2 regions of the Azospirillum agricola genome follow, and region 1 is predicted to be linked to the other one. Evidence: predicted binding sites of a transcription regulator. Region 1 holds the regulator's gene; the other holds the start of a gene.

Region 1 (14,466 bases):
CCCAGGCGGCTCCCAAGGCCGAGCCGCCCAAGGCGGCCGCCCCCGCTCCTGCCGCGGCGGCCCCCGCCGCCGCTCCGGCGACGGGCGAGCTGAAGGCGCCGGTGATCGCGGTGATCGACGTCCAGAAGATCATGCAGGAATCCAACGCCTCGAAGGGCATCTCCAAGTCCTTCGAGACGCTGCGCGAGACCTACCAGAAGGAAATCTCGGCGCTCGAGGACAAACTGCGCAAGGGCGAGGACGAACTGCGCAAGCAGCAGACCGTTCTGGCGCCGGAAGCGCTCGCCAACAAGCGGCGTGACTTCGAGAAGCAGGTCGCCGAGGTGCAGAAGACCGTCCAGACCCGCAAGCGGGTGCTGGAGACCTCGCTGAACGAGGCGATGGCGGTGGTCCACAAGACGATGGTCGAGATCGTCGCCGACATCTCGCGCGAGCGTGGCGCCAATCTGGTGCTGGCGCGCCAGCAGTTCGTTCTGGTCGACACCCAGCTCGACGTCACCGACACCGTTCTGGAGCGGGTGAACAAGAAGCTTCCGCAGGTCGCTCTCAACGTTCCCAAGCAGTAAGGGCGTCCGGAAAAAAGGGCCGCCACCGCCCGTCCGGGCGATGGCGGCCCTTTTCGTTGCCGGGGGACGCCGGCTGAGCGATTGCAGTCGCCGCCGAAATCGGGCAAGAAGGCGGCGAACAGGTCAGACGCCGCGGCGACGCGGCGCCCCGTTCCCGGTTTTGGGAACGCGGAAACTTTCGGCGGTTTTGGAAAGGCGGGCGGCCGGACGATGGATGTAACGGCAGACAACAACGCGCAAAGCAACACGCTTCCCGATCTCGACGTGAACCGGATCATGCAGATGATCCCGCACCGCTATCCGATCCTGATGATCGAGCGGGTGGTCGACATCGTGCTGGGCGAGAGTGCCACCGGCATCAAGAACGTCTCGATCAACGAGCCCTTCTTCCAGGGGCATTTCCCCTCGCGTCCGGTCATGCCCGGCGTGCTGATCATCGAGGCGATGGCCCAGACCTCGGCCGTCCTGGTCGTCGGCACGCTCGGGGCCGAAGCCGAGGGCAAGCTGGTCTATTTCATGACGGTGGACGAGGCGCGCTTCCGCCGCCCGGTGACGCCGGGTGACACCATCCACATCCATGTCACCAAGCAGCGCAAGCGCGCCAACGTCTGGAAGTTTCAGGGCGAGGCCAAGGTCAACGGCGTCCTCGTCGCCGAAGCCGTCTATTCCGCCATGATCCTGGACGAGAAATGACCGTCACCATCCACCCGTCCGCCATCGTCGATCCCGCCGCCTCGCTGGGCGAGGGCGTCTCGATCGGCCCCTTCTGCGTCGTCGGTCCCCAGGTCGAACTGGGCGATGGCGTGCGGTTGGTGTCCCATGTCGCGGTGGAGGGGCGGACGCGCATCGGCGCCGGCACGGAGATCTACCCGTTTGCCTCCATCGGCCATCGGCCGCAGGACCTGAAGTTCCATGGCGAGCCGTCGGAGCTGGTCATCGGCGCGCGGAACCAGATCCGTGAGCATGTGACGATGAATCCGGGGACCGAGGGCGGCGGCATGATCACCCGCGTCGGCGACGACGGGCTGTTCATGATGGGTTCGCATGTGGCGCACGACTGCATCGTCGGCAACCATGTGATCCTGGCGAACAACGCGACGCTGGGCGGCCATGTGACGCTGGGCGATTACGTCATCATCGGCGGTCTGTCGGCGGTGCGTCAGTTCGTCCGCATCGGTGCCCACGCCATGATCGGTGGCATGTCGGGCGTCGAGAACGACGTGATCCCCTTCGGCCTCGTCATGGGCGACCGGGCACGCTTGGCCGGGCTCAATCTGGTCGGGCTGGAGCGGCGCGGCTTCAAGAAGGACGACATCCACGCGTTGCGGGCCGCCTACCGCATGCTGTTCGGTCCGGAGGGCACCTTCGCCGAGCGTGTGGAGGGGGTCGGCCGCGATTTCGGCGAGCGCGCCCTGATCACCGACGTGCTCGACTTCATCCGCGCCAAAGAGGCCCGCTCGCTCTGCCAGCCGCGTGAAGGCTGAGGCGGCGGAGCCCCGCCCCGTGACCGCCGTTCCGCAGAAGCTCGCCATCCTCGCCGGCGGCGGCACGCTGCCGGCGCGCATCGCGGCGGCGGCGCTGGGGCAGGGGCGGCCGGTCTTCCTGGTCGCCTTCGAGGGGCACACCGATCCCGACACCGTGGCCGGGCTCCCGCATCTGTGGAGCCGTTTTGGGGCTGCCGGGACCATCATCCGCCGTCTGCACGACGAGGGCGTCGGCGACGTGGTGTTCGCCGGGCCGGTCAAGCGTCCCTCCTTCACCGAACTGCTGCCCGACTGGCGGACCACGCGCTTCCTGGCGCGGGTCGGCGCGCGGGCGCTCGGTGACGACGGGCTGCTGCGCGCCGTGGTGCGCGAACTGGAGGAGGACGGGTTCCGTGTCGTCGGGTTGCATGATTTGCTGAAGGATTTGCTGACCACCCCCGGCCCCGTCGGATCGTTGGTTCCGGATGCGGAGGCCCTGCGCGACATTGCCCGCGCGGCCGAGGTGGCGCGGGCGATGGGCAATCTCGACGTCGGGCAGGGCGCGGTGGTCCAGCAGGGCATCGTGCTGGCGGTCGAGGCCATCGAGGGCACCGACGCCATGCTGGCGCGTTGCGCCGGGCTGGCGCGGCCGGGGCCAGGCGGGGTTCTGGTCAAGCTCGCCAAGCCGCGCCAGGACCGCCGCATCGACCTGCCGACCATGGGCGTGACGACGGTGGAGAACGCGGCGGCGGCCGGTCTGCGCGGCATCGCGGTCGAGGCGGGCGGCAGCCTGCTGGTTGATCGCGCGGCGGTGGCGCGGACGGCCGATCGGCTCGGCCTGTTCGTCGTCGGCATCGACGCGCCGGGCGCTTCCACCGGGCCGGCGCCATGAGCGTGCCGACCCTCTTCCTGATCGCCGGAGAGCCGTCGGGCGATGCGCTCGGCGCCCGGCTGATGGCCTCGGCCAAGCGGCTGACCGGCGGGCGTGTGCGGTTTGCCGGCATCGGCGGCGAGCGGATGATCGCCGAAGGGCTCGAAAGCCTGTTTCCCATGGCGGAACTGACGCTGTTCGGCATCTTCGAGCTGTTGCCGCATCTTCCCAATCTGATCCGCCGCATCGACCAGACGGTGGAGACGATCCTGCGCGACCGCCCCGCCGTGGTGGTCGGCATCGATTCGCCCGGCTTCACGGTGCGGGTGTCGAAAAAGGTCCGGGCGGCGGCGCCTGGCATTCCGCTGGTCCATTACGTCGCGCCGACGGTCTGGGCCTGGAAACCCAAGCGCGCCGCCAAATACGCGGCGATCTACGACCACCTCCTGGCCGTCCTACCCTTTGAGCCGCCCTATTTCGAGCGCGAGGGGCTGGCCTGCACCTTCGTCGGCCATTCGGTGGTCGAGAGCGGGGCGGGGGCCGGCGATGCCGGCCGCTTCCGGGGGCGGCATGGTCTGGCCCCCACCGATCGGCTGGTCGCCATCCTGCCGGGCAGCCGCAAGGGCGAGGTGAGCCGCCTGCTTCCCGATTTCCGCGCGACGCTGGAACGGTTGCGGCCGACCCATCCCGGTCTGGTCGCCGTCGTGCCGACGGTGGCGACGGTGCGCGACCGCGTCATCGCGGCGGTCGCCGACTGGCCCGTGCGCACCATCGTGATCGAGGGCGACTCCGCCAAATACGACGCCTTCGCAGCGGCGGAGGCGGCGCTCGCCGCGTCGGGAACCGTGGCGTTGGAACTGGCGCTCGCCCGGTTGCCGGCGGTGATCGCCTACCGGCTGAACCCGGTGACGGTGGCGCTCTATCGACGACTGATCCGCGTGAAGTATGTCAATCTCGTCAACCTGATGCTCGACCGCATGCTGGTGCCCGAACTGCTCCAGCAGGATTGCCGGCCTGACCGGCTGGCCGGGGAACTGGCGCGGCTGCTCGACGACCCGCAGGCCCGGCAAACGCAGATCGACGGCGTGGCCGAGGTCGCCCGGTGGCTGGGGCAGGGCGACCGCCCGCCCAGCGAGCGCGCCGCCCGCGCCATCCTCGACGTCATCGCCCGACACCACCCCAACCCCGAAGCGGGAGAGGCAAGACCATGAGCGATTTCCGACTGCTGCACACGATGCTGCGCGTTCTGGATTTGGACAAGTCGATCGATTTCTATACGCGGCTGCTCGGCATGAAGCTGCTGCGCCGCAACGATTACGAGGGCGGCCGCTTCACCCTGGCCTTCGTCGGCTACGGCGACGAATCCGACACCGCGGTGCTGGAGCTGACCCATAATTGGGACCAGGCGGAGCCCTACGAGATCGGCACCGGCTATGGCCACATCGCGCTTGGCGTGCCGGATATTTACGCCACCTGCGACAAGCTGGCGGCGGAAGGCGTCAAGATCCCGCGCGCGCCCGGCCCGATGAAGCATGGCAGCACTGTGATCGCCTTCATCGAGGATCCGGACGGCTACAAGGTCGAGTTGATCGAGAAGAAGTAAGAGTTCCTGGACGGCTGGCGGCTTGAACGCCGCCGGCCGCCGGGACGCGGTGCTGCCCGTCGTCCGCGCGCAACCCTATGGCGCAGCTTTTGCTTGAACCTCCCCAGGCAAACCGTGTGTCCTTGGGGGAGGCTCAAACATGTCGTCCGGTCAACTCACCGTCCAGTCGGGCTCAGGCCCATATTCGATCGCCAACGCCAAGCGCATCGACGTTTCGGGGCTGAAGGCCGTCAAGCTGACCGAAGCTCCGCAGGAACATTTTCAAAGACTCATCGACTCCCAGGAAATGATGCTGCGGCATCGCTACACCGAGCCTGCGGACCTTTCCGACCATCCGGCCTACAAGGACTACGCCCGGGTCATGGTCGGTGGGAAGGAACTCGCGCGGGTCGACAACAACGGCTTCCTGATCACCTCCAACAGCGTCGGCGCCCAGGTCGAAGGGCGCATTCCCGACATCGGGCCAAACGGGAAATCCGGCCCGCTGCTGGCGCAGGCGCGGGCGGAGGCGGTGGCCAAGCTGCTTGGCGGCAAGGTGGTGGCGTCCGAGACCGCGATAAGCCAGCAGCGTTACGACTCGCTGCCCAAGCCCAAACCGATCTTTGACGAAACGGCGATGATGCAGGATCCCCTGTATGGGCAAATCCAGGAAACCAAGCGGGCGCGCCTGCTGTTCCTGGCGCAGCAGATGGCGTGATCTTGCCGGCCGGACAATTTTGCCGGGAAAAATGGTTCCGGCGCTGTTGCAGCCGGTCTCAAACGGAACGGCGGAACCGCGCCCGGTATGTCGCCGGGCTGATGCCCAGCCGCTGGCGGAAATGGTGGCGCAGCGTGGCGGCGGAGCCGAAGCCGGCCCGTGTCGCCACCTCCTCCACCGCCGTCTCTCCGCTTTCCAGCAGGGCGCGGGCACGGGCGAGCCGTTCGGCCAGAAGCCATTCCCCTGGCGTCCGGCCGGTCAGCGCGTTGAAGCGGCGCAGGAAGGTGCGCAGGCTCATGCCGGCCCGCTCGGCCATGGAGGCCAGCGTGTGCTCCTCCTCCAGCCTTTCACGGAGATGATCGAGCAGAGGGCCGAGCCGGGCGCCCTCCCGCGCCGTGGGAACCGGCGTTTCGATGAACTGCGCCTGGCCACCCTCGCGGTGCGGCTGGACCACCAGCCGGCGCGCGACGCTGTTTGCGGCCTCCGGGCCGAAATCGCGCCGCACCAGATGCAGGCACAGATCGATCCCGGCAGCGCTGCCGGCGGAGGTCAGGATGTTCCCTTCATCCACATAGAGCACGTCGGGCGCCACACGGATCGCCGGATAGAGATCGCCGAGCGTTTCGGCGTAGCGCCAGTGGGTCGTTGCCCGCCGGCCGTTCAGCAGGCCGGCGGCGGCGAGCACGAAGGCGCCGGAGCAGATCGACAGGATGCGGGCACCCCGTGCATGGGCCCGCCGCAACGCCTCCGTCAGGATGGCTGGAACCGGCTCGCGGGCTCCGCGCCAGCCGGGAATGACGATGGTGCCGGCCGCCTCCAGCAATTCCAGCCCGCCGTCGGCCAGCAAGCGGACGCCGCCCATCGCCCGCAGCGGACCGGGGTCGAGCGCCGCGACGGCGAAGCGGTACCAGTCCGGCCCGAGTTCCGGGCGCGGCAGGCCGAACACTTCGACGGCGACGCCGAACTCGAAGGTGCAGAGGCCGTCATAGGCGAGGGCGACGACGAGGTGCGGAGTGTTTGGCATGATCCGCACGGTAACTGGCATCCGCGCCACTTTCCAGCCTGTGCCGGCTGCGGCACCGTCGGGGTCGGTCATATCCCCGAACGGAGCCTGTTCCATGCCCAGTCTGGTCGCCGAGATCGCCGCCGCTCCCTCCACCCTGGCCGAGGAGCATTTCGCTCGCCGCCTGTCGCTGGAGACGGATTGCTGGGACGTCCATGAGGCGCTGAAGGGCGGTCCCGCCGACTTCGTCCTGCTCGACGTGCGCGGTCCGGCGGCCTTCGCGCGTGGCCATGTTCCCGGAGCGTTCAATCTGCCGCATGGCAAGATGACGGCGCGGAGGATGGAGGAGTGGGCGGCGGAGACGCTGTTCGTCGTCTATTGCGCCGGGCCGCACTGCAATGGAGCGGATCGGGCGGCGCTGCGGCTGGCCCGTCTCGGGCGGCCGGTCAAGCTGATGATCGGCGGCATGACCGGGTGGGCCGACGAGGGCTTCGCCATCGCGGCAGGGCAGGACACGGAGTGACGGTGCTCAGATCAGCACGACGCCGGCGACCAGCGCCAGGATCAGCAGATACACCACCAGCCGGCGCAGGCGCCAGCCGAGCGGCGCCTTGTTGTCGTTGGCCGGCGGGTGCAGACGCACCCGCCGGGCCGGCACGATGAACGCAGCCGGGTCCTGGGCGGCCCCGTTGGAGCCGCCCATTCCGATGTGAGCTGTGGGCCGGTTAGCCACGCTCGTTCAGCGGCACGAACGGCCGCTTGGTCTCGCCGGTGAAGAGCTGGCGCGGACGGCCGATCTTCTGCACCGGATCCTCGATCATCTCCTTCCACTGGCTGATCCAGCCGACGGTGCGGGCCAGCGCGAACAGCACGGTGAACATGCTGGTCGGGAAGCCCATCGCCTTCAGGATGATGCCCGAGTAGAAGTCGACGTTCGGATACAGCTTCTTCTCGATGAAGTACGGGTCGGAGAGGGCGATCTTCTCCAGCTCCATCGCGATGTCGAGCAGCGGCTCGTTCTTGATGCCGAGCTCGGCGAGCACCTCGTGGCAGGTCTCGCGCATGACCTGGGCGCGCGGGTCGTAGTTCTTGTAGACCCGGTGGCCGAAGCCCATCAGGCGGAAGTTGTCGTTCTTGTCCTTGGCGCGGCGGACGATCTCCGGAATGCGATCGACCGAGCCGATCTCCTCCAGCATCTTCAGCACGGCCTCGTTGGCGCCGCCATGGGCGGGACCCCACAGCGAGGCGATGCCGGCGGCGATGCAGGCGAACGGGTTGGCACCCGACGAGCCGGCCAGACGGACGGTCGAGGTCGAGGCGTTCTGCTCGTGGTCGGCGTGCAGGATGAAGATCTTGTCCATCGCCTTGGACAGGATCGGGTTGACCTTGTACGGCTCGCAGGGCGTGCCGAAGGTCATGTAGAGGAAATTCTCCGCGTAGGTCAGGTCGTTGCGCGGATACATGAAGGGCTGGCCGACCGAATACTTGTAGGCCATCGCGGCGATGGTCGGCATCTTGGCGATCAGCCGGTGCGCGGCGATCTTGCGCTCCACCGGATCCTCGATGTCGGTCGAGTCGTGGTAGAAGGCCGACAGGGCGCCGACGACGCCGCACATGATCGCCATCGGGTGCGCGTCGCGGCGGAAGCCGCTGTAGAACTTCGTCAGCTGCTCATGAACCATCGAGTGGCGGCGCAGGATGATGTCGAACTCGGCGCTCTCGGCGGCCGTCGGCAGATGGCCGTTCAGCAGCAGGAAGCAGACCTCTGGGAAGGTCGAGTTCTTGGCCAGCTCGTCGATGGCGTAGCCGCGGTGCAGCAGGACACCCTCGTCGCCGTCGATGTAGGTGATCGCCGACTCGCAGGAGCCGGTGGACGTGAAGCCCGGATCGTAGGTGAAGTAGCCGGTGGCGGCATAGAGCTTGCGGATGTCGATCACGCTCGGCCCCACGCTGCCATGCAGCACCGGCATCGTGACCTGTTTGCCCGTTTTGTTGTCGATGAGGGTGACGGTGTCGTTGCCGTCCTCAGTCTGGGTCATCTCGGCACGTCCTTATCGTTGAGGTCTGGGCTTGGTGCCCTTTTTTGCGTCGGCGCAGCATAGTTCTATGACAGGCCGATGGCAACGCACGGAACCGACTTTATGCTGCACCCGCTGCGTCGCGGATGCGAGACAAAGTCTCCTCCCGGCCGAGAAGTTCGGCAACCTCGAAGATCGGGGGCGACACGGTCGAGCCGGTCAGCGCCGCCCGCAGCGGTTGCGCCACCTTGCCCAATTTTTCGCCACTCGCTTCGGCGAAGGCACGGACACGGGTCTCCAGCGCCGCCGCGGTGAAGTCCGTTTCCCCGGCGAACTGGTCGGCCAGTTCCTTCAACAGCCCGCGGCCTTTTTCGTCCAGCAGGGCCGACGCCTTTTCATCATAGGCGAGCGGCCGGGCGGCGACGTAGAAGCGGGCGCTCTGGGCGAGGTCGACCACCGTGCGGGCGCGCTGCTTCAACCCGTTCATCGCGCGGGTCAGCAGGGCGCGGTCGGAGTCGGAGAGCGCGCGGCCGAGGTCGGCCTCCAGCCGCGGCACGACCAGCCCGACCAGCCGGGCATCGTCGGCCTGGCGCATGTAATGGGCGTTGAGGTTGTCGAGCTTGGCGAAGTCGAAGCGCGATGGGGAGCGGCCGATGCTCTCCAGGTCGAACCACTCGATGGCCTGCTCGGTCGAGATGATCTCCTCGTCGCCGTGCGACCAGCCGAGCCGCATCAGGTAATTGCGCACCGCCTCCGGCAGATAGCCGAGGTCGCGGTAAGCGTCGACGCCGAGCGCGCCGTGGCGCTTGGACAGCTTGGCCCCGTCGGCGCCATGGATCAGCGGGATGTGGCCGAACTGCGGCAGGTCCCAGCCCATGGCGTTGAAGATCTGGATCTGGCGGAAGGTGTTGGTCAGGTGGTCGTCGCCGCGCACGACGTGGGTCACGCCCATGTCGTGGTCGTCCACCACCACGGCCAACAGATAAGTCGGGGTGCCGTCGGCGCGCAGCAGGATCAGGTCGTCGAGCTGGGCGTTCTGCACCGTCACCTCGCCCTGGACGAGGTCCTTGAGGACGGTCTGCCCCTCCTGCGGAGCCTTCAGGCGGATGACGGGGGCGACTCCGGCCGGGGCGTCGGACTCGGGGCGGTCGCGCCAGCGGCCGTCGTAGCGCATCGGCTGGCCGGCGGCCTTCTGGGCGGCGCGCATCTGCTCCAGCTCCTCCGGGCTGCAATAGCAGCGGTAGGCCTTGCCGGCGGCGAGCATCTGGTGGGCGACCTCGGCGTGGCGGTCCTTGCGCTCGAACTGGCTGACCGCCTCGCCGTCCCAATCCAGGCCCAGCCACGTCAACCCATCGAGGATCGCGTCCACGGCGGCCTGGGTGGAGCGTTGCCGGTCGGTGTCTTCGATCCGCAGCAGGAACTTGCCGCCCATCCGCTTGGCGTACAGCCAGTTGAACAGGGCGGTGCGGCCACCGCCGATGTGGAGAAAGCCGGTGGGCGACGGGGCGAAACGGGTGACGACGGTCATCGGTGTCTCAATTCCGGGTTCTGCGCTGCTACACTGCAACGGAGTGTGTTCCATCGTTTACCACAGGGACCCGGTTCAGGGGCAATGCCATGCGCGCATGGGCGGCAAAGGAGGCGGTGCGGCAGCGATCGTCGGAGGGGCGGCGCGCGTGACCGACCGTTCCGCCGACGGGGGGGCCGGGGATGAGCTGGACGAGGCGTGGGAAACGCCCCCGGCGAAATCCCCGCCACGGCTGCTCGGTCCGCTGTTCCGGGCCTGGAACTGGCTGGTCAGGCAACTGGCAGCGGAGCGTGAACGCTGGGTGCTGTGGATCCCCGTGGGCTTCGGGTTCGGCGCGGTGCTGTATTTCGCCTTGCGGAGCGAACCGCCCGCATGGGCCGGTCTTGTGGCGGTCGGTGGCGCGATTCTGGGGTTTGCGCTGTTGCGCCGCTGGCTGCCCGGTCTGGCCGTCGCGCTGGGATTGCTGGTGGTGGCCGCCGGATTCCTGACGGCGCAGGGTCACGCCTGGCGGGTGGCGAGCCCGATCCTGGCGCGCGAAATTCCGTCGGCGGTCGTCACCGGCCGGGTGATGGCGGTGGAGCGGCGGCCGGGCGCCTTGCGAATCACCCTGCGCGATCCGACGGTGAGCCGGCTGAAACCCGAGGAGACGCCCGCCGCCTTGCGGATCCGCCTGTCGGATCGCTATCCGCCGCCACCGCCCGGCGCCCTGGTCCGGCTTCGCGCCACCCTGTCGCCGCCGGCTCCGCCCGCCGAGCCGGGAGCCTTCGATTTCCAGCGGCGGGCCTATTTCATGGGGCTGGGCGCCGCCGGATTCTCGGTCGGGGCGGCGGAGGTGATCGAGGCGCCGCCGCTCACCGGCTGGGCCGCCGTGACGGTGGCCTTCGAGCGCGCGCGCGGCCATATCGCCGAGCGGGTGGCGGCGACCATCTCCGACCCGGTGGAAGCCAGCGTCACCGCCGCGCTGCTGAACGGCGAGCAGTTCGCCATTCCCGACGCGACGATGGACGCCTTCCGCAACAGCGGGCTGGCGCATCTGCTGTCGATCTCCGGCCTGCATGTGGGGATCGCGGCGGGCATCCTGTTCTATGTGGTGCGGGCACTGCTGGCGGCCATCCCCTTCATCGCGCTGCGCTGGCCGATCAAGAAGATCGCGGCGCTGTGCGGAATCCTGTCGGCGCTCGCCTACACACTGCTGGTGGGCGCGCCGCTGCCAACGGTGCGCTCGGTGCTGATGACCGGCCTCGTCATGGGCGCGGTCTTGCTGGACCGCGACCCGCTCAGCATGCGGCTGGTCGCCTTCGCCGGCATCGTCACGGCGGCGATGGACCCGGAAGGCATGCTGGGCCCGAGCTTCCAGATGTCCTTTGCGGCGGTGGTGGCGCTGATCGCCGCCTTCGAGGGCGGTGGACCGCTGGCGCGCTGGGGGCGCGACGCCGGCTGGTTCGGACGGTCCGCGCTCTATGTCGGCGGGATCGTGCTGACCAGCGTCATCGCGACGCTGGCGACGCTGCCCTTCTCCCTGTTCCATTTCCAGCAGATCGCCTTCTACGGCGTGCTGTCCAACATGATCGCCATTCCCGTCACCTCCTTCTGGGTGATGCCGTGGAGCCTGATCGCCTACGCGCTGTTCCCCTTCGGGCTGGAGGCTCCGGCGGTGATCGCGATGAATTGGGGCGACCGGGTGGTGATCTGGACCGCCGAGTTCTTCGGCGGGCTGCCCTGGGCGTCGCTGACCGTCCCGGCGATGCCGGCCGGCGGCTTCGCGGCGGTGATCCTCGGCGGCCTCTGGCTGTGCGTGTGGACCCGCCGCTGGCGCTGGTGGGGGCTGGCCGCCGTGGCCGCCGGCCTCGCGACCCCGGCGCTGGTCGAGCGGCCGGATGTCCTCGTGTCCGGCGATGGCAGGATCGCCGCCGTTCGTGCCGCCTCCGGCCGTCTCAGCCTGTCGGTGAAAAGCGAGGGGCGCACCGCCGAAACCTGGTTGCAGCGGGACGGCGTTCCCGAGCCGGACGAGCCCTGGCCACGCACCGGAGCCGGCGCCGGGGGAGAATTGACCTGCGACGCGCTGGGCTGCCTCTACCGGAGGGGTGGCCGGACCGTGGCTCTGCTGCGTCTGCCGGACGCGCTGGATGAGGATTGCGGCGGTGCGGACGTCGTTGTCGCCGCCTTTCCGGCCCGGGCCTGCCGGGCGCCGCTGGTCATCGACCGCTGGCGTCTGCGCCGCGATGGCGCGCACGCGCTGTATCTGGAGGCAGGAGGCATCCGGATCGAAAGCGTGCGCGACCAGCGGGGCGACCGCCCCTGGACAGGGCGGCGGTAACGCCGGCTCCGGATCCATCATGCCCGTGCTTGACGCGGGCATCCACGGGCAAGCTTCAAGTTTCCACGTGGATGACCGGAACAAGCCCGGTCATGACGGAAGAGGCGGGGAGGAAAGGAGGCGTTTCCTCGCGGACCGTCAGTACTTGCGGACCAGCCCGACCAGCTTGCCCTGGACACGGACGCGGTCGGCGCCGAAGATCCGGGTTTCGTAGGAGGCGTTGGCTGGCTCCAGCGCGACCGTGTTGCCCTTGCGGCGCAGCCGCTTCAGCGTCACCTCGCCCTCATCGACCAGGGCGACGACGATGGCGCCGTTGTCGGCCGAATCGCAGCGCTGGATGATGACGGTATCGTGGTCGAGGATTCCCGCCTCGATCATCGAATCGCCGGCCACCTCAAGGGCGTAGTGATCGCCGGCGGTCAGCATCGTCGCCGGGATGTCGATGAAGGAGGATCCGTCGCGCAACGCCTCGATCGGCGTACCGGCGGCGATCCGGCCATAAAGCGGCAACTGCACCGTCTCGACCACCGGGGACCGGCTCACCTCGCGGCCGGTCAGGGCGAAGTCGCCCTTGATGACGTTCGGCTGGAACTTCGAGCGGGCCGAGGCGGAGGACGACCGGCCACGGGACGCCTCCAGCCCTTCCGGCAGGCGCAGGACCTCCAGCGCGCGGGCGCGGTGGGGCAGGCGGCGGATGAAGCCGCGCTCCTCCAGCCCGGTGATCAGACGGTGGATGCCCGACTTGGATTTCAGCCCGAGCGCGTCCTTCATCTCGTCGAACGAAGGGGAAACACCGCCCTGGCCGAGCCGCTCGTTGATGAAAAGCAGCAATTCGTGCTGCTTGCGCGTGAGCATTTGTGCCTCCCGGCGGTCGCCACACTGGACATGGAACAAAAGTAAAACGTTACCCCATGTTCTAGTTTGGTTCCCGCAGAACGTCAAGGTCTCTCGACGCGGCCTCACCGAAGGTTGGATCGATTTCCGCTCCAGTCCCCGCTAAGGATTCAGCGCGCCGCCGGACAGGGAAAGGATCTCCACCATCTCGCCGGGACTGGCCGGCGGCGCGTGGGCGGCGCGGCGGATCAGGCAGTCGGCCTGTGCGTAGAGCGAGGTGATCGCGCTGTCCTGGCGCGCGAAGGGCGTAACGGTCAGGCCGCCGTCGGCCCCGGTCGCCAGCGTGGCGCGCAGGTAATCCTCCCGCCGGTCGTTGGCCTTCAGCGCCACCGCCAGCCGGGCGCGGACCGGCCCGGCATCCTCGTCCGGCGACAGCCCTTGCAGCAGCCGCAGGACCGGCCGGAGGAACAGGAGGGCGGTAACGCCGGTGGACACCGGGTTTCCGGGAAGCCCCAGCAGCGGAACGCTTCCCGCCCGTCCGAACATCACCGCCTTGCCGGGCCGCATGGCGATGGCGTGGACGTCGAGCGACACACCCTTGTCGGCCAGCACGTCGCGAACGAGGTCGTAATCGCCCTGGGCCGCGCCGCCGGTGGTCACCAGCAGGTCGCAGCCGGTCGCGCCGGCGGCCATGGCGGCGACGCTCTCGGCGGTGTCGCGGGCGATGCCGAGATTGTGGGCGACGCCGCCCTGGGTCGTCACCAGGGCGCAGAGGCCGAGCGCGTTGGTGCTGACGATCTGGCTCGGCCCCAGCGGATCGCCGGGCAGGGCGATCTCGTCGCCGGTGGCGAGAACGGCGACGCGCGGGCGGCGGTGGACGGCGAGCCACGGCACATTGGCGCCGGCCGCCAGCGCGACGTCGCGCGCGGTCAGCCGTCGGCTCTTGGGCAGCAGTTCCTGTCCGGCGGCGAAGTCGAAGCCGGCGTGGCGCACGAAGCGGCCGGCGACGACGGCACGGCCGATGCGGACCGTGCGGGCGTCGGCCGTGCAATCCTCCTGCATCACCACGGCGTCGGCGCCGGCGGGCAGGGGCGCGCCGGTGAAGATGCGCACCGCTTCGCCCGGCCCCACCCGGCCGGAGAAGGCGTGGCCGGCGGCGGATTCGCCGATGCGGCGCAGCGTGACCGGGTGGTCGGCGCGGGCCTCGGCGACGTCGGCGGCGCGCACCGCCCAGCCGTCCATGGCGGCGGCGTCGAAGGGCGGCTGGGTCAGCCGGGCGACGACCGGCTCGGCCAGCACGCGGCCGAGCGCATCGGGCAAGGCGACCGTCTCGGCCGGCAGTGCCGTGAAGGCGGCGAGGATGCGGGCGCGCGCCTCAGCGACCGGGATCATCGGCGGATTCCGCTGGCAGCGCGCCGGATGTCCAATCGCCGCTCTTGCCGCCGGCCTTGCGCAGCAGGCGGACGGCGGTGATGGTCATGCCGCGGTCCACTGCCTTGCACATGTCATAGACGGTCAGCGCCGCGACCGAGACGGCGGTCAGCGCCTCCATCTCCACGCCCGTGC
Region 2 (14,466 bases), 1.1 Mb from region 1:
AGGTGCGCCTGGACGATCCCGGCGGCACGGTCGAGCATCGGGGCGACGCGGTCGCGCTCGGCCCCGGTCAGGGCCGGACCGGGCTGGAAACCGAACCAGCGCGACCAGGGCGGCGTCAGCTCCGACAGCAGGCTGGCGGCGAGCTGCTCCACCGCGTCGGGGGCGGTGCCGTCGAACAGGCGGTCGACCCGCCGTTCCCCCGGCGTGCCGGTGCCCCGGAAGGGCTGGCCGTTGGGCAGGGCGTGGTCGTAGCAGTCCTGCCAGTGGCTTTCCCAGACGCCGCGCCGCTCGCGCGCGGCGCGGTAGCGGTCGAGCAGCGCCTCGGGCTCGGAAGGTTCGGCTCCGCGCCGGCGTCTTGCGGTGGGCTGGGCGGCGGGCTGGGCGGCAGATCGGGCGGCGTGGTCGGGCATCGGGGCGGTCCCTTTGTTCAAGGCCCGGAGGAAACCGGGCGGGTCAGGTGGCGATGCAGTTGCCACGGCGTCAGCACCAGCGGGGCGTGCAGGCCGAGCAGCCGCTTGACCGCCTCGACGCAGGTGAAGGGCCCCCAAGGCGCCGGCCGGACCAGACCGCGCCGCAGCGGAGCGGCCACCACGGTCAGGCCGCGGTCGCGGTACCAGCCCGGCAGGTCATGATCGGCCGGCAGGTCCAGCACCGCGACGTCGGTGAAAGGCGCCAGCGGATCGACCACCAGCCAGTGCCGCCCGTCGTTCAGCAGGGCGAGGCAGTGGCGGAAGCCCGGCCGCAGGGCCCGCAGCCACCACAGCGGCGCCTCGCCGCGGAACACCACCCAGGCCCTCGGCGCCCCGCTCCCGGCCGGGAGCGGAATCGGGGCCGGGACTGGTGTGGGGGCCGGCGCCTGGCTCATCGCGCGATGCCCTTCTGGCGCAGCACCGGGGTGACCCGCTCGAACGCCTCCCGCCACAGGGCATGGGCGCGCTGCTCGCGATGGCGGCCGGGGTCGGGGGCGCTGAGACGGCGGCCGTAATGGACCAGCACATGCAGATGGTCGCGGACGAGCTGGCGGTTGCGGAAAAGACGGTCGACGACGCGCAGCACGTCGGCCGGTTCGCAGGGGCGCTGGACCAGACCGCAACCGGCGACGACACGGGCACCGGCCGATTTGGCGTCCTGCGCCTGCACCGACCAGAACCACGCCTCCTCCCCGCTGTCGAAGGGGGTTCCGTCGGCGGTGTAGGGGTTGGAAAGATGCCGGGACGGGGCGGAACGCACGGCGTGTCGAGACAGCATGATCGTCTCCCTGAAGGACGGGGGCGCTTGCGCGCGGAAGCTTCGCCACCCCTTGCGACTCGCGCCTCAACCGATCCTCCGAACGGTTTTTCGCGGTCTGGTGGCGCTTTCGTTCGCTTTATGTTCTCGCCCGGCACCTCCGTCAACGAGAATATGAAAAAGTTCCTAGGGACCGCCTCCCGCGTTTATGAGATTATCGTCCCATGCTGAAGCATTCGGACATCTGGCGGGCCATCGACCGCCTCGCGGCGACGCACGAACTGTCGGCGTCGGGCTTGGCGCGGCGTGCCGGGCTGGATCCGACGACCTTCAACAAGAGCAAGCGCACCACCGGAGACGGCAAGCTGCGCTGGCCCTCGACCGAGAGCATCTCCAAGGTTCTCGACGCGACCGGCGCCTCCCTGTCGGAGTTCGTCAGCCTGATCGGCGAGGGCGGCGGGCCGGGAAGCTTCCAGCGCGTGCCGGTGATCGGCTACGCCCAGGCCGGCAACGCGGGCTATTTCACCGACGCCGGCTATCCGGTCGGCAGCGGCTGGGACGAGCTGATGTTCCCCGATCTCGGCGATCCCTCCGCCTACGCGCTGGAGATCGCCGGCGACAGCATGGAGCCGGTGTACCGCGACGGCGACACCATCATCGTGTCGCCCAGCGCGCAGATCCGCCGCAACGACCGGGTCGTCGTCCGCACGCGCGGCGGCGAGGTGATGGCGAAGCAGCTGCTCCGCGAAACCGCGACGAAGATCGACCTCCTGTCGATCAACCGCGCCCATCCCGACCGCAGCATCCCGCGCAGCGACATCGCCTGGATCGCGCGGATCATCTGGGCCAGCCAGTAGACGGCCAGTGGGCGGGAAGGCCGCGCGGCGGATGGCGGCGCGGCGGATGACGCTGGATGTATCCCCCGCCGCTCCCGGTCCAAGGTCCTAGGTGTTGTTTCCTTCCGGCCGCGGCGTCGCCGGCATCAGCGGCGCAGGGTGCGCGCCGCCGCACGATGCCGGGCCGGTCCGCCCGGCCGGTCCAATACCGGAAGGCAGACCGGGACATCGCCGAAGGCGGCCCGTGAGCAGGGCAGCCTGACGGAGAGTTCCCGCTCGCCCCGGTCGGGCACAAGCCCCTTCGCCGGCAGGGTCGCCCTTCGCGTCCACGCCCCCGGCAACGCTCTCAGCGGAAGGCGTATTCCCAATAGAGCGCCCGCGCCCGCTTGAAGAACGGGCCGGGGGCGAAGGCACGGTCCTCGACCTTGGTCACCGGCACGCATTTGGAATGGTTGCCGGTCGAGAACACCTCGTCGGCCTCCAGCAGGTCGGCCGGGGTCAGGGTGCACTCCTCGACCACCGCGCCATCGGCCCGCAGCAGGGCGATGACGCGCTGGCGGGTGATGCCGTTCAGGAAGCAGCCGTTCGGCACCGGCGTCCGCACCACCCCGCCCTTGACGATGAACAGGTTGGAGGTCGCGAACTCCGCGACGTTGCCGATGGCGTCCAGCAGGATCGCGTTCTGGAAGCCGCGCTTGCGCGCCTCGGTCAGGGCGCGGGCGGCGTTGGGGTAGAGGCAGGCCGCCTTGGCCTCGGTCGGCGCCATCGAGGGCGGCGGACGGCGGCGCGAGGACAGGCAGGCGGTGAAGCCGGTCGGCGGCGGCAGCGGGTCCTCGTAGATCGAGAGGACGAAACGGGTGGTCTCCGGATCGGGGGCGACGAAGCCCTCCTCGGCGAAGAACATCGGCCGGATGTAGAGTTCGGCGTTCTTGCCGAAACGGCGGATGCCGTCCCAGCACAGCTCCTCGATCTCGCCGGCCGTCACCATCGGCGCCAGCCCCATGGCGAGCGCCGAGCGGATCGCCCGCGCGCAATGCAGGTCGAGGTCAGGGGCGACGCCCTGGAAGGCCCGCGCGCCGTCGAAGACCACCGAAGAGAGCCAGAGCGCGTGCGACAGCGGACCGACGATGGGGGGATTGCCCTCCACCCATTCGCCCTGCACCCAGCTCCACGCCTGACCCGTTGTCCCGCCCATGATTGGTTCCTTCCCTCGCTTGGTGTGTTCCGTTGTTGGCGACGCCCGTGCGAAGAGGATACCCCCTCATCGCCGCCGGTCAACCGATGCCGGGGGGAGCGCTTTGCCGCGCCCGTGGTTGACTCTCGTGATCCCAAGTCTGTTCGCGAGGATACCGACGATGCCTTGGATTTCCCCGACCCCCGGTCCGCAGCCGCTGCGCGCCGCCCCTCCCAATCCCCAACCGCGGCCGCACGAGGATGTCCCGCTGACCGACGGCCCGATCACCGACAACCCCGACCTGCCCGATCCCGGCGGGCCGGGCACGACCATGCCGCCGGTGCCGGGCGCCGACCTGCCGCCATCGCAGCCGACCGATCCGGACTTCCGCTGAACCGCAAGCCAGCGGCAGGCCCGAACGCAAACGGGGCGCTCCTCGCGGAGCGCCCCATCGCGTGTCGATGCGTCGCTGACGGATGGATCAGCGGCGGGCCACCATCAGCTTCTTGATCTCGGCGATCGCCTTGGCCGGGTTCAGGCCCTTGGGGCACGCCTTGGTGCAGTTCATGATGGTGTGGCAGCGGTAGAGACGGAACGGATCCTCGAGGTTGTCGAGGCGCTCGCCCGTCATCTCGTCGCGGCTGTCGGCGATCCAGCGGTAGGCCTGGAGCAGGATCGACGGGCCGAGGTAACGGTCGCCGTTCCACCAGTAGCTGGGGCAGGAGGTCGAGCAGCAGAAGCACAGGATGCACTCGTAGAGGCCGTCCAGCTTGGCGCGGTCCTCCGGCGATTGCAGCCGTTCGCGGCTCGGCGCCGGGGACTGGCTTTGCAGCCACGGCTTGATCGAGGCGAGCTGGGCGTAGATGTGCTTCAGGTCGGGGACGAGATCCTTCACCACCGGCATGTGCGGCAGCGGATAGATCGCGACGTCGCCCTTCACGTCCTCGATGGCCTTCAGGCAGGCCAGCGTGTTCGTGCCGTCGATGTTCATCGCGCACGACCCGCAGATGCCCTCGCGGCAGGAGCGGCGGAAGGTCAGCGTGCTGTCGACCTGGTTCTTGATGTAGATGATCGCGTCGAGGATCATCGGCCCGAACTTGTCGAGGTCGACGACGTAGGTGTCGACCCGCGGGTTCTGGCCGTCGTCCGGGCTCCAGCGGTAGATCTTGAAGGTCTTGGCCCGCTTGGCGCCGTTCGCGACGTTGATGGTCTTGCCGACGCCGACCTTGGAGTTGGCTGGCAGGTTGAATTCGACCATGGTTGCTATCCTTGCCTTGAGCGGGGCCTTAGTACACGCGGGCCTTGGGCGGGAACACCTGGACCTCGTCGGTCAGCGTGTAGAGATGGACCGGGCGGTAGTCGAACCGCGTCTGGCCATCCTCGCCCACCCAGATCGCGGTGTGCTTCATCCAGTTCTCGTCGTCGCGGTTCGGGTAATCCTCGCGCGCGTGGGCGCCGCGGCTCTCCGGCCGGTTCTCCGCCGAATGCAGGGTGGCGACCGCCTGGAACAGCAGGTTGTCCAGCTCCAGCGCCTCGACCAGATCCGAGTTCCACACCAGCGAGCGGTCGCTGATGGAGATGTCGTTCTTCTTGGCGAAGATCGCGTCGATCTTCTGGACGCCCTCGCTCATCACCTCGCCGGTGCGGAAGACGGCGCAGTTGTTCTGCATCGTCCGCTGCATCTCCAGCCGCAGGTCGGCCGACTTGATCGAGCCCTTGGCGTTGCGGATGCGGTCGAAGCGCTCCAGCGCGGCGTCGGCGCTGTCGGCCTTCACCGACACGGCCTTGCCCGGCGTCACGATCTCGGCGGCGCGGATGGCGGCGGCGCGGCCGAACACCACGAGGTCGAGCAGCGAGTTGGAGCCCAGGCGGTTGGCGCCGTGCACCGACACGCAGGCCGCCTCGCCGATCGCCATCAGGCCGGGGACGACCTGGTCGGGGTTGTCGGCGGTGGGGGTGACCACCTCGCAGCGGAAGTTGGTCGGGATGCCGCCCATGTTGTAGTGGACGGTCGGCAGGACCGGGATCGGCTCCTTGGTGACGTCGACGCCCGCGAAGATCTTGGCCGTCTCGGCGATGCCGGGCAGGCGCTGGTGGATGACCTCGGGCGGCAGATGCTCCAGGTGCAGGTGGATGTGGTCCTTGTGCTCACCGACGCCGCGGCCCTCGCGGATCTCGATGGTCATCGAGCGCGACACGACGTCGCGCGAGGCCAGATCCTTGGCCGACGGCGCGTAGCGCTCCATGAAGCGCTCGCCGTTGGAGTTGGTGAGGTAGCCGCCCTCGCCGCGCACGCCCTCGGTGATCAGGCAGCCCGAGCCGTAGATGCCGGTCGGGTGGAACTGCACGAACTCCATGTCCTGCATCGGCAGGCCGGCGCGCAGCACCATGCCGCCGCCGTCGCCGGTGCAGGTGTGGGCCGAGGTCGCCGAGAAGTAGGCGCGGCCGTAGCCGCCGGTCGCCAGAACGACGAGCTGGCCGCGGAAGCGGTGGATGGTGCCGTCGTCGAGGTTCCAGGCGAGAACGCCCTTGCAGACGCCGTCCTCCATGATCAGGTCGAGCGCGAAATACTCGACGAAGAACTCGGCCTCGTGCTTGAGCGACTGCTGGTAGAGCGTGTGCAGCATGGCGTGGCCGGTGCGGTCGGCGGCGGCGCAGGTCCGGTAGGCCTGGGTCTTGCCGTACTGCGCGGTCATGCCGCCGAAGGCGCGCTGGTAGATCTTGCCTTCCGGGGTGCGCGAGAAGGGCACGCCGTAATGCTCGAGCTCGATGATCGCCGGGATGGCCTCGCGGCACATGTACTCGATGGCGTCCTGGTCGCCCAGCCAGTCCGACCCCTTGACGGTGTCGTACATGTGGTAGCGCCAGTCGTCCTCGCCCATGTTGCCGAGCGCCGCCGAGATGCCGCCCTGGGCGGCGACCGTGTGGCTGCGCGTGGGGAACACCTTGGTGATGCACGCCGTCTTCAGGCCCTTCTCGGCCATGCCGAAGGTGGCGCGCAGACCCGCGCCGCCGGCGCCGACGACGACGACGTCATAGGTGTGATCGATGATCTGATAGGCGGTCGCCATGCTCGTCAGGCTCCGATGAAAATCTTGACGACGGCGAGCACGCAGGCCGCCGCCAGCGCGAAGGACAGGAACTTCACGGCGATCAGCACCGTCAGCTTCTGCCATTCGACGTTGATGTAGTCCTCGATCACCACCTGGAGGCCCGAATGGGCGTGGTGGAAGACGACGCCGGCGGTGAGGATCATCATGACCGCCGAGAAGGGCGACCGCATCCAGGCGACGAAGGCCGCGTGGTCGGCGCCGAGATGGCCGATGACGCCGAAGACGAACCAGACGGTCAGCGGGACCAGCGCGATGGCGGTCAGCCGCTGGCCCCACCAATGCTCGGTGCCGTGCTTGGCGGAACCCAGGCCGCGGGCGTGGGCCAGCGGCGAACGCAGGGAGGACTTGGAGGAATTGGACGCCATGCTCTCTCTCCTCACCACGCGGCCAGGCCGACGATCCACGTCAGCACGGTCAGGACGGCGGTGGCCCCCAGCACGATCTTGTTGTTGCGGTCGGCGTCGGCCAGCTCGAACGACTTGCCGGCGTCCCACACCAGATGGCGGATGCCGTTGCACAGATGGTAGTAGAGCGCCACCGACCAGCCGAACATGAACAGCAGGCCGATGGGCGAGCCGATGAAGCCCTGCGCCCTGGCGAAGGCGTCGGGGCCGACGGCGGCGGCGACCAGCCACCAGGTCAGGAGAAGGGTGCCGACGGCCAGCCCCACGCCCGTGATGCGGTGCGTGATGGACATGACCGCGGTCAGCGGAAGTCGGTAGACTTGCAGATGCGGGGAGAGCGGCCGACCGCTGCCGTTTGCCATTGCGTCGTCCTCTGTTCGCGGCCGGTCGCGGCGCAACATGACGATTGCCGCGGCGGCTGGGTGTGGTGCGTGCCCGGGATTTGGGACGGTTGTCCGTCCGATTGGTTGGCGCAATGAATTACGCCCCCGCTGGACCTGAGTCAACGGCGCGGGACCGGACTGCGGCGATTTTGGAGCAGTGCGGGAAGTGGCTGAAAAGAAACGGCCTTCGCGGTCCGTGGTATTACCAGCGGGTTCCGGCGGTCGAGGACTGCGGACTGCTATTTGTCGAAGCGCCGCACGTTCTCCAGCATCATCGAGTACATCTGGGTGATGAGTTCCGCCGGGCGCAGACGGCCGAAGGGTATGTTTTCCTTGGCCCATTCGACCAGACCGTCGGGCGGCTTGATCGGCGCCACCTGATAGCCGGCCTTCTTCAGGGCCGCGGTCACCGACCGCGCCTGCTTGGCGTAATCCTCGTTGAAGAAGGACTTGTCAGCGTCCTTGATCGCCTTGGCGATGATGTCCTCGATGAGCGGCATGGCGCGGGCGCTTCGGGTGTCCACTGTGATCGGGAAAAGGGCGGGCGCCACCGTGTCACAGCCGGCGCGCCCGCGCAATTCCTCCCGCGACTCCTCCCGTGGCTCGCCCCGTTCCGGCGGGCCGGGTTGCAATCCGGCGGGAAAGCGCCTAGCTCGTTGCGGTCTTGGCTTGCTGCCTTTTCTTATTGCCAGAAGGATACCTCCGTCATGGGCTTCACCGTCGCGGTCATCGGCGCCACCGACAATGTCGGGCGCGAGATCCTGCAAACGCTGGCCGAGCGGAAATTCCCGGCCGACTCCGTCGTCGCCCTGGGCACCGACCGGGCGGTCGGGCACGAGGTCTCCTACGGCGAGGACGAGGTCCTGAAGGTGCAGGACGCCGCCAGGTTCGACTTCTCCACCATCGACATCGCCTTCTCGTCGTCGGATCCGAAGCTGGCGGCGCTGCACAGCCCGCGCGCCGCGACGTCGGGCTGCGTGGTGATCGACATGTCCGGCCACTACGCCACCGACCCCGAAATCCCGCTGGTGGTGCCGGAGGTCAACGGCGCGGCGCTGGCCGGCTACAAGCAGCGCTACATCGTCGCCAACCCCGGCGCCGGCGCCATCCAGCTCGCGCTGGCGCTGAAGCCGCTGCACGACCGCTTCACCGTGCGCCGCGCCGTCGTCGCCACCTACCAGGCGGTGTCGGGCGCCGGCAAGGAGGCGATGGACGAGCTGTTCACCCAGACCCGCGCCATCTTCGTCAACGATCCCGTCGCCAAGAGCGTCCTGCCCAAGCAGATCGCCTTCAACGTCATCCCGCACATCGACCGCAACCTGGACGACGGCTACACCCACGAGGAATGGCGGCTGAACGTCGAGACGAGGAAGATCCTCGACCCCAAGATCAAGGTGACGGCGACCTGCGTGCGCGTCCCGGTCTTCATCGGCGACTCCGCGGCCGTCACCATCGAGACGGAGGAGGCGATCACCGCCGAGGACGCGCTGGAGGTCCTGCGCGCCGCCCCTGGCCTGTCGGTGCTCGACCAGCGCGCCGGCGAGGGTTACATCACCCCGGTCGAGGTCGCCGGCGAGAACCCGGTCTTCGTCAGCCGCATCCGCGAGGACATCACGGTCGAGAACGGGCTGGCCTTCTGGTCGGTCGCCGACAACCTGCGCAAGGGCGCCGCGCTGAACGCGGTGCAGATCGCCGAGATCCTGGCGAGCGATTACTTGGAAGAGTGAGGAGCCGGGAAAGCCCCCATCGGCGCTGACATAACCCTCTCCCCAGGAGGAAGAGGGCAAAGTCAGCCGCTATGGGGAAGCCCCTCAGCGCGCGAACAGGCGGTACAGCGCCGAGTGGTCCAGACCGCCGTCGCCCTGCTCGGCCAGCATCTCGAACAGCTCCAGCGTCAGGCCGAGCGCCGGCAGATCCACGTCGGACTGCTCAGCGAGCTGCTCCGCCTGACGCAGATCCTTGATCTGGGTGACGACGCGCCCGCCCGGCGTGAAGTCGCCGGACACCATGCGCCCGCCATGCAGGTCGAGGATGCGGGATTCGGCGAAGCCGCCGCGGATGGCGTCGCGCACCCGCGCCGGATCCGCCCCGGCCGCCTTGGCCAGCGCCAGCGCCTCCGCCACCGCGCCGATGGTCAGGCCGACGATGACCTGGTTGGCGGTCTTGGCGATCTGCCCGGCGCCGCTGTCGCCGACCAGCGTGATCCGCCGCCCCATCGCCTGGAACAGCGGCAGGGCGCGGGCGAAGGACGCCTCGCGGCCGCCGGCCATGATGGTGAGGGTCGCCGCCTCGGCCGCGACCGTGCCGCCCGACACCGGGGCGTCGAGCCAGTCGGCGCCGGCCGCGCGCACCCGCGCCGCCAGCGCCCGCGTCGCGTCCACCGCGGTGGTGCCCATGTCGATCACCAGATGGCCGGGCTTCAGGGCCGGCAGCAGCGCCTCGGCGACGCTCCCGACGGCGACCGTGTCGCTCAGCATCAGGATGATGGTGTCGGTCTGTCCGGCGACGGCGACCGGGCCGGTGGCGGCCAGCATGCCCTCGGCCGCCAGCTCGGCGACCGGGCCGGGGCTGCGGCTGGAGATCACCAGCGAGGCGCCGACGCGGGCGAGCGCGCGGGCCATCGGCTTGCCCATCAGGCCCAGACCGATGAAGCCGACGCCGCGGCCCGACAGGTCGGGGCGCGGGGGGTCGCCCGCCGGGGCGGAGGGGAGAGCGGGGGTCGTGGAAGGCGTCGTCATGGTCACCGTCACAGGCGCATGTGGCGGGCGCGGGCGCCGCGCTCGATGGCGGCGGCGCACAGGCGGTCGACGCCCAGCCGGTGACGGATCATCTCCAGCATGCGCAGCTCCTCCTGCGAGGCCTTGGCGTCGGCGGCGGCGATGTCGCAGGCGACGGCGTAGGCCGTCTCGCGCAGCTTGGCCGGCAGCGCCTGCTCGACGATGGTCAGCACCGTGTCCAGCCCGTCGCTGTCGGCCAGCATGGCGGTGCATTCGCGGGTCGCCGCCATCACCTGCTCGCCGTTGAAGTCGCGGAAGATGGGCAGGTAGCGGACATTCTCGCCGATGGTCTCGAGCTCGTCGTTGGTCATGTCGCCGTCGCAGGCGGACACCAGGACCATGACGTAGATCAGCGCGCTGTGGTGGTCGATCATTGGCCTTCCTTCGCGGGGCCTCCTCCGGAACCGGGAGTCCCCGTCGCGGCTATCTTGCCCGGCGGCGGCGACGCGTCAAGGGGGGCCGTCCCGACGGGAAAGCGGCGGCGCCCCGACGGGCAGGGGTGCCATGCCCGGAACGGGAGGGTCGGCGCCTCGACGCGACCGTTCGTGATCCGTATTGTCCGCGCCATGTCCGTCGTGTTCAACGTGGCACTTCCCGTATTCGCCATCATCCTGGCGGGCGTGCTGTCCGGAAAGGCGAAGCTGCTCGGCCCCGCGTCGTCGGAGGCGCTGAACAAGTTCGTCTATTGGATGGCCCTGCCCCCGGTGCTGTTCCTCGGCACCGCGCGCCGCTCGCTGCCCGAGATCTTCAACGGCCCCTTCATCGGCGCCTTTCTTGGCGCGATGCTGGCGGTCTACGCGCTGGGCGCGCTGGCCGGCTGGCTGATCCGCCGCGACCGCACGCAGATCCACTGCATGCAGGGACTGAACGCCGCCTTCTCCAACACCGGCTACATGGGCATCCCGCTGTTCCTGGCCGCCTTCGGCCCGGACCACCTGGCACCGACCATCCTGGCGACCGTCATCATGAGCGCCGTGATGGTCGGCATCGCCGTGATCTGGCTGGAGTTCGCCAACAGCCATGGCGGCGGGCTGGGCAAGGCGCTGCGCGACGTCGGCCGCGCGCTGCTGAAGAATCCCCTGATCATCGCGACCGCGCTGGGGATCGCGTGGTCGGCGCTGCTGCCCGGCGTCGCGGTGCCCAAGCCGATCGCCACCTTCTGCGAGCTGATGGGCGCGCCGGCCGGCCCCTGCGCGCTGTTCGCCATCGGCCTGTTCCTGGCGACGCAGAAGCTGACCGCCGGGCTGGCCGAGGCCGGCTGGATCAGCGCGATGAAGCTGCTGGCGCAGCCGGCGCTGACCTGGGTGCTGACCGAAACGCTGTTCCCCATGGATCCCTTCTGGACCGGCTCGGCGATCATCCTGGCCGCCCTGCCCACCGGAGCCCTGACCTTCGTGGTGGCGCAGCAATACCAGCTCTATGTCGAGCGCACATCCTCGGCGATCCTGGTGTCCACGGTGCTGAGCGTCGTCACGCTGTCCGCGCTGCTCGCGGTCTACGCCCCCGCTGGATAAAACACTGATTTCACGGGAAAAATCATGCCCTGCGCCGGAGTTCCCCCGCGACGTGGAAGACGCGCCGGAGCATTCTTGCAGGAACCGCCCAGTATGCGACCGATGGAATCGCCGATTTTAAGACAATCGGAAAATCCCTGGCTTCCTTCCCATATTTGAATGAATAATCAAGAAAAGCCGGATCATCGATCCCATATGATTTTGCGATAGCAGCCATATATTTATTTTATGATTTAAAAATCATTTACGCATTCCGGAAACCGGAAAGCGATGAATAGACCAGGCGCCATCACGGATGTCACGGCTCTTGCTACATTTTGACATATGTCGAACGCTGTACTTCCATACCGGCGTATGTTACCCGTCACCCGTCGCGCGCCATGCAGTGAAAATTTAAAATCGAGCATCGCGCGCACGCACAATCATTGATAGGCGGCGGGCTCAGACAATGAAACGCTTTGAAAATTTGACAATTCGCTCAAAATTGCTGGGAATTCTTGGATCTTTCTTTCTTCTTGTCATCGGGCTGGGCGTCTTCTCGCTCGACCGCCTTGCAACCCTCAACGAGGAAGCCGCCGACATTCGCGACAACTGGCTGGTCAGCGTCGGATTGCTTGGCGACATCCGCAGCACGGCCCAGTCCTACCGGTCGCAGGAAGGCACCCACATCATCTCGACCGCTCAGGCCGACCAGCAGCTTTCCGAGGAGCGCCTCGCCGGCTTCGTCAAGACGCTGAACGACAAGCGCCGCCAGTACGAGGCGCTGATCGACCTCGCCCAGGAGAAGGAGCTCTACGCCCGCTTCTCGGTGGTCTGGGAGCAGTATCTCGCCATCAGCCGCGACAAGGTGCTGGTCGCGTCGCGCAAGAACGAGAATGAGAGGGCCGGCGAGATCTTCCGCGGCGAATCCCGCGAGGCCATCGTCAAGGCGACCGCCATTCTCCAGGAACTCACCGAATTCAACACCCTGCAGGGCCGGATGGCCGCCAACCGCGGCGAGGCGGCCTACCGGAGCTCCATCTACTGGGTCATCGGCGCCATCGTCTTCGCCCTGGCCTTCGGCATCGCCGCCGCCGTGGCGGCGGTCGCCACCATCTCGCGCCCGGTCGACCGGCTGACCGCCGTCATGCACCGCCTGTCCAAGCGCGACTACGCGGCCGAGGTGAACGGCGGCGACCGCCAGGACGAGATCGGCGCGATGGCCCGCGCCGTCCAGGTCTTCAAGGACGGGCTGATCGAGAGCGACCGGCTGAGCGCCGCCCAGGCGGCCGAGCAGGAAACGAAGCAGCGCCGGGCGGCGACCGTCGACCGCCTGATCCAGGGCTTCGAGGCGCAGGCCGCCGACGCGCTGCGCACCGTCGCCGCCGCCGCGACCGAACTGGACAGCACGGCGCAGACCATGGAGCGCACCGCCAGCCAGACCCGCGACCAGGCGACGTCCGCCGCGGCCGCGGCCGAGCAGACCAGCGCCAACGTCCAGACCGTCGCCAGCGCGTCGGAGGAGATGTCGACCTCGATCCGCGAGATCGCCACGCTGGTCACCCGTTCGACCAGCATCGCCGGACAGGCGGTGAACGAGGCGAGCCGGACCAACGACACCGTGAAGGGGCTGGCCGACGCCGCCCAGCGGATCGGCGCGGTCGTCCAGCTGATCACCAACATCGCCGGCCAGACCAACCTTCTGGCGTTGAACGCGACGATCGAGGCGGCGCGCGCCGGGGAGGCCGGGAAGGGCTTCGCGGTGGTCGCCAGCGAGGTGAAGAGCCTCGCCAACCAGACCGCCAAGGCCACCGAGGAGATCGCCGCCCAGATCACCGCGATCCAGGAGGCGACCGACGGCGCCGTCGGCGCCATCGCCGGGATCAGCGGCACGATCACCTCGATCAACGACATCTCGACCTCGATCGCCGCGGCCATCGAGGAGCAGGGTGCGGCGACCGCCGAGATCTCCCGCAACGTCCAGCAGGCCGCCGTCGGCACGCAGCAGGTGTCGGGGATCATCAGCGACGTGACCCAGGCCACCGGCGAAACGGGTGCGGCCGCCCATCAGGTGCTCGGCGCCGCCGGCAGCCTGTCGCGGCAGGCCGAGAACCTGCGCCGCGAGGTCGACCAGTTCCTGTCGGCCATCAAGACGGCGTAGGCGCCGCCGCGCAAGCGCTCCGCCACGGCGACACGCGAAAGGGCGCCCGCTTCCGGGGGGAGGCGGGCGCCCTTTCGCGTCCGCAACCTCTGATACCAGTACCGGAAAATTCCGACCTGTGGTCGGAACTTTCCGGTCCCTCAAACGCCGGGCGGCCCGCCTCCGCGGGCCTTGGCTTCGCGGGCATGGGCCCGCGCGGCCGCAGTCGCGGCCGATACCAGAGCCAGAAGTCAAAACTTTCTGGCTCTGGTATGGTACTTTCGATCGAACCGGCGCGAGCGGCGTTGACGCCGCGAAGGCCGCCCCCTTATCCCTCCCCCGCGCCGTCCCTTACGACACGCCGAACCGTGGAAACCGGGTCCGATCAGGCCAGCCGGAACGGGGGCGGCCGTCTCCAGAAAATCGAAGAAATCCGGGGGGAAGCATGCTGGGCCTCTACGCCGACCATGGAACGACCTACCTGACCGTCCTGATGACGGTCACCACCCTGTCCTTCGCCCTGCCGATCCTCGTGGCGCCGTTGACCTGGGCGCGGCTGATGCTGTGGCGGGTGCCGGCGGAGACCGATCTGGCCGTCTATTTCGGCCGCTGCCTGGGCGCCTTCATCCTGATCGTCGAGTTGCTGATGCTGCGCGCCGTCACCACGGGGACCGGCCTGACCCACGTCTTCGACGTCCTGTTCTGCGTCTTCCTGCTGATGCTCGCCGTGCATGTGTACGGCGCCCTGCGCCGCATCCAGCCAGTCACCGAAACGCTGGAGATCGGCCTGTGGGCCTTCCTGCTGGTCTGCAACACCGTCTTCTACCCGGCAACGGCGCTGGTGCTCTGACGCGCCCGCCGCCTCGGCAGCCTCACCAGCCGCGCAGGAACTCCGCCGTCTCCTCGACCGCCTGCTTCA

Evidence for each region. The regulator LexA, encoded in region 1, represses DNA repair genes until DNA is damaged. The targets are predictions, from matches to a motif close to ATGTTCTANTTTGGTTC.
Region 2: the regulator LexA is predicted to act here: its motif matches at 1,358-1,374, upstream of JN22_RS21970 (S24 family peptidase).

The regions. Positions count from the first base shown of each region.
Region 1 is NZ_JAIFZR010000005.1:2,538,761-2,553,226, reverse strand. It holds gene JN22_RS27115 (OmpH family outer membrane protein) at 1-566, shown strand, start outside; gene fabZ (3-hydroxyacyl-ACP dehydratase FabZ) at 777-1,259, shown strand; gene lpxA (acyl-ACP--UDP-N-acetylglucosamine O-acyltransferase) at 1,256-2,050, shown strand; gene JN22_RS27100 (LpxI family protein) at 2,070-2,921, shown strand; gene lpxB (lipid-A-disaccharide synthase) at 2,918-4,111, shown strand; gene gloA (lactoylglutathione lyase) at 4,108-4,503, shown strand; gene JN22_RS27085 (hypothetical protein) at 4,643-5,200, shown strand; gene ftrA (transcriptional regulator FtrA) at 5,259-6,245, opposite strand; gene JN22_RS27075 (rhodanese-like domain-containing protein) at 6,319-6,726, shown strand; gene JN22_RS27070 (hypothetical protein) at 6,733-6,906, opposite strand; gene gltA (citrate synthase) at 6,929-8,242, opposite strand; gene gltX (glutamate--tRNA ligase) at 8,343-9,749, opposite strand; gene JN22_RS27055 (ComEC/Rec2 family competence protein) at 9,898-12,066, shown strand; gene lexA (transcriptional repressor LexA) at 12,205-12,921, opposite strand; gene JN22_RS27045 (molybdopterin molybdotransferase MoeA) at 13,063-14,292, opposite strand; gene moaC (cyclic pyranopterin monophosphate synthase MoaC) at 14,276-14,466, opposite strand, start outside.
Region 2 is NZ_JAIFZR010000005.1:1,458,806-1,473,271, reverse strand. It holds gene JN22_RS21985 (portal protein) at 1-410, opposite strand, end outside; gene JN22_RS21980 (hypothetical protein) at 428-787, opposite strand; gene JN22_RS21975 (hypothetical protein) at 862-1,248, opposite strand; gene JN22_RS21970 (S24 family peptidase) at 1,452-2,084, shown strand; gene JN22_RS21965 (branched-chain amino acid aminotransferase) at 2,410-3,258, opposite strand; gene JN22_RS21960 (hypothetical protein) at 3,419-3,631, shown strand; gene JN22_RS21955 (succinate dehydrogenase iron-sulfur subunit) at 3,719-4,495, opposite strand; gene sdhA (succinate dehydrogenase flavoprotein subunit) at 4,524-6,308, opposite strand; gene sdhD (succinate dehydrogenase, hydrophobic membrane anchor protein) at 6,314-6,715, opposite strand; gene sdhC (succinate dehydrogenase, cytochrome b556 subunit) at 6,727-7,116, opposite strand; gene JN22_RS21935 (hypothetical protein) at 7,377-7,637, opposite strand; gene JN22_RS21930 (aspartate-semialdehyde dehydrogenase) at 7,845-8,864, shown strand; gene JN22_RS21925 (NAD(P)-dependent oxidoreductase) at 8,949-9,875, opposite strand; gene JN22_RS21920 (tellurite resistance TerB family protein) at 9,884-10,288, opposite strand; gene JN22_RS21915 (AEC family transporter) at 10,499-11,428, shown strand; gene JN22_RS21910 (methyl-accepting chemotaxis protein) at 11,877-13,568, shown strand; gene JN22_RS21905 (hypothetical protein) at 13,993-14,397, shown strand; gene JN22_RS21900 (ATP-dependent DNA helicase) at 14,420-14,466, opposite strand, start outside.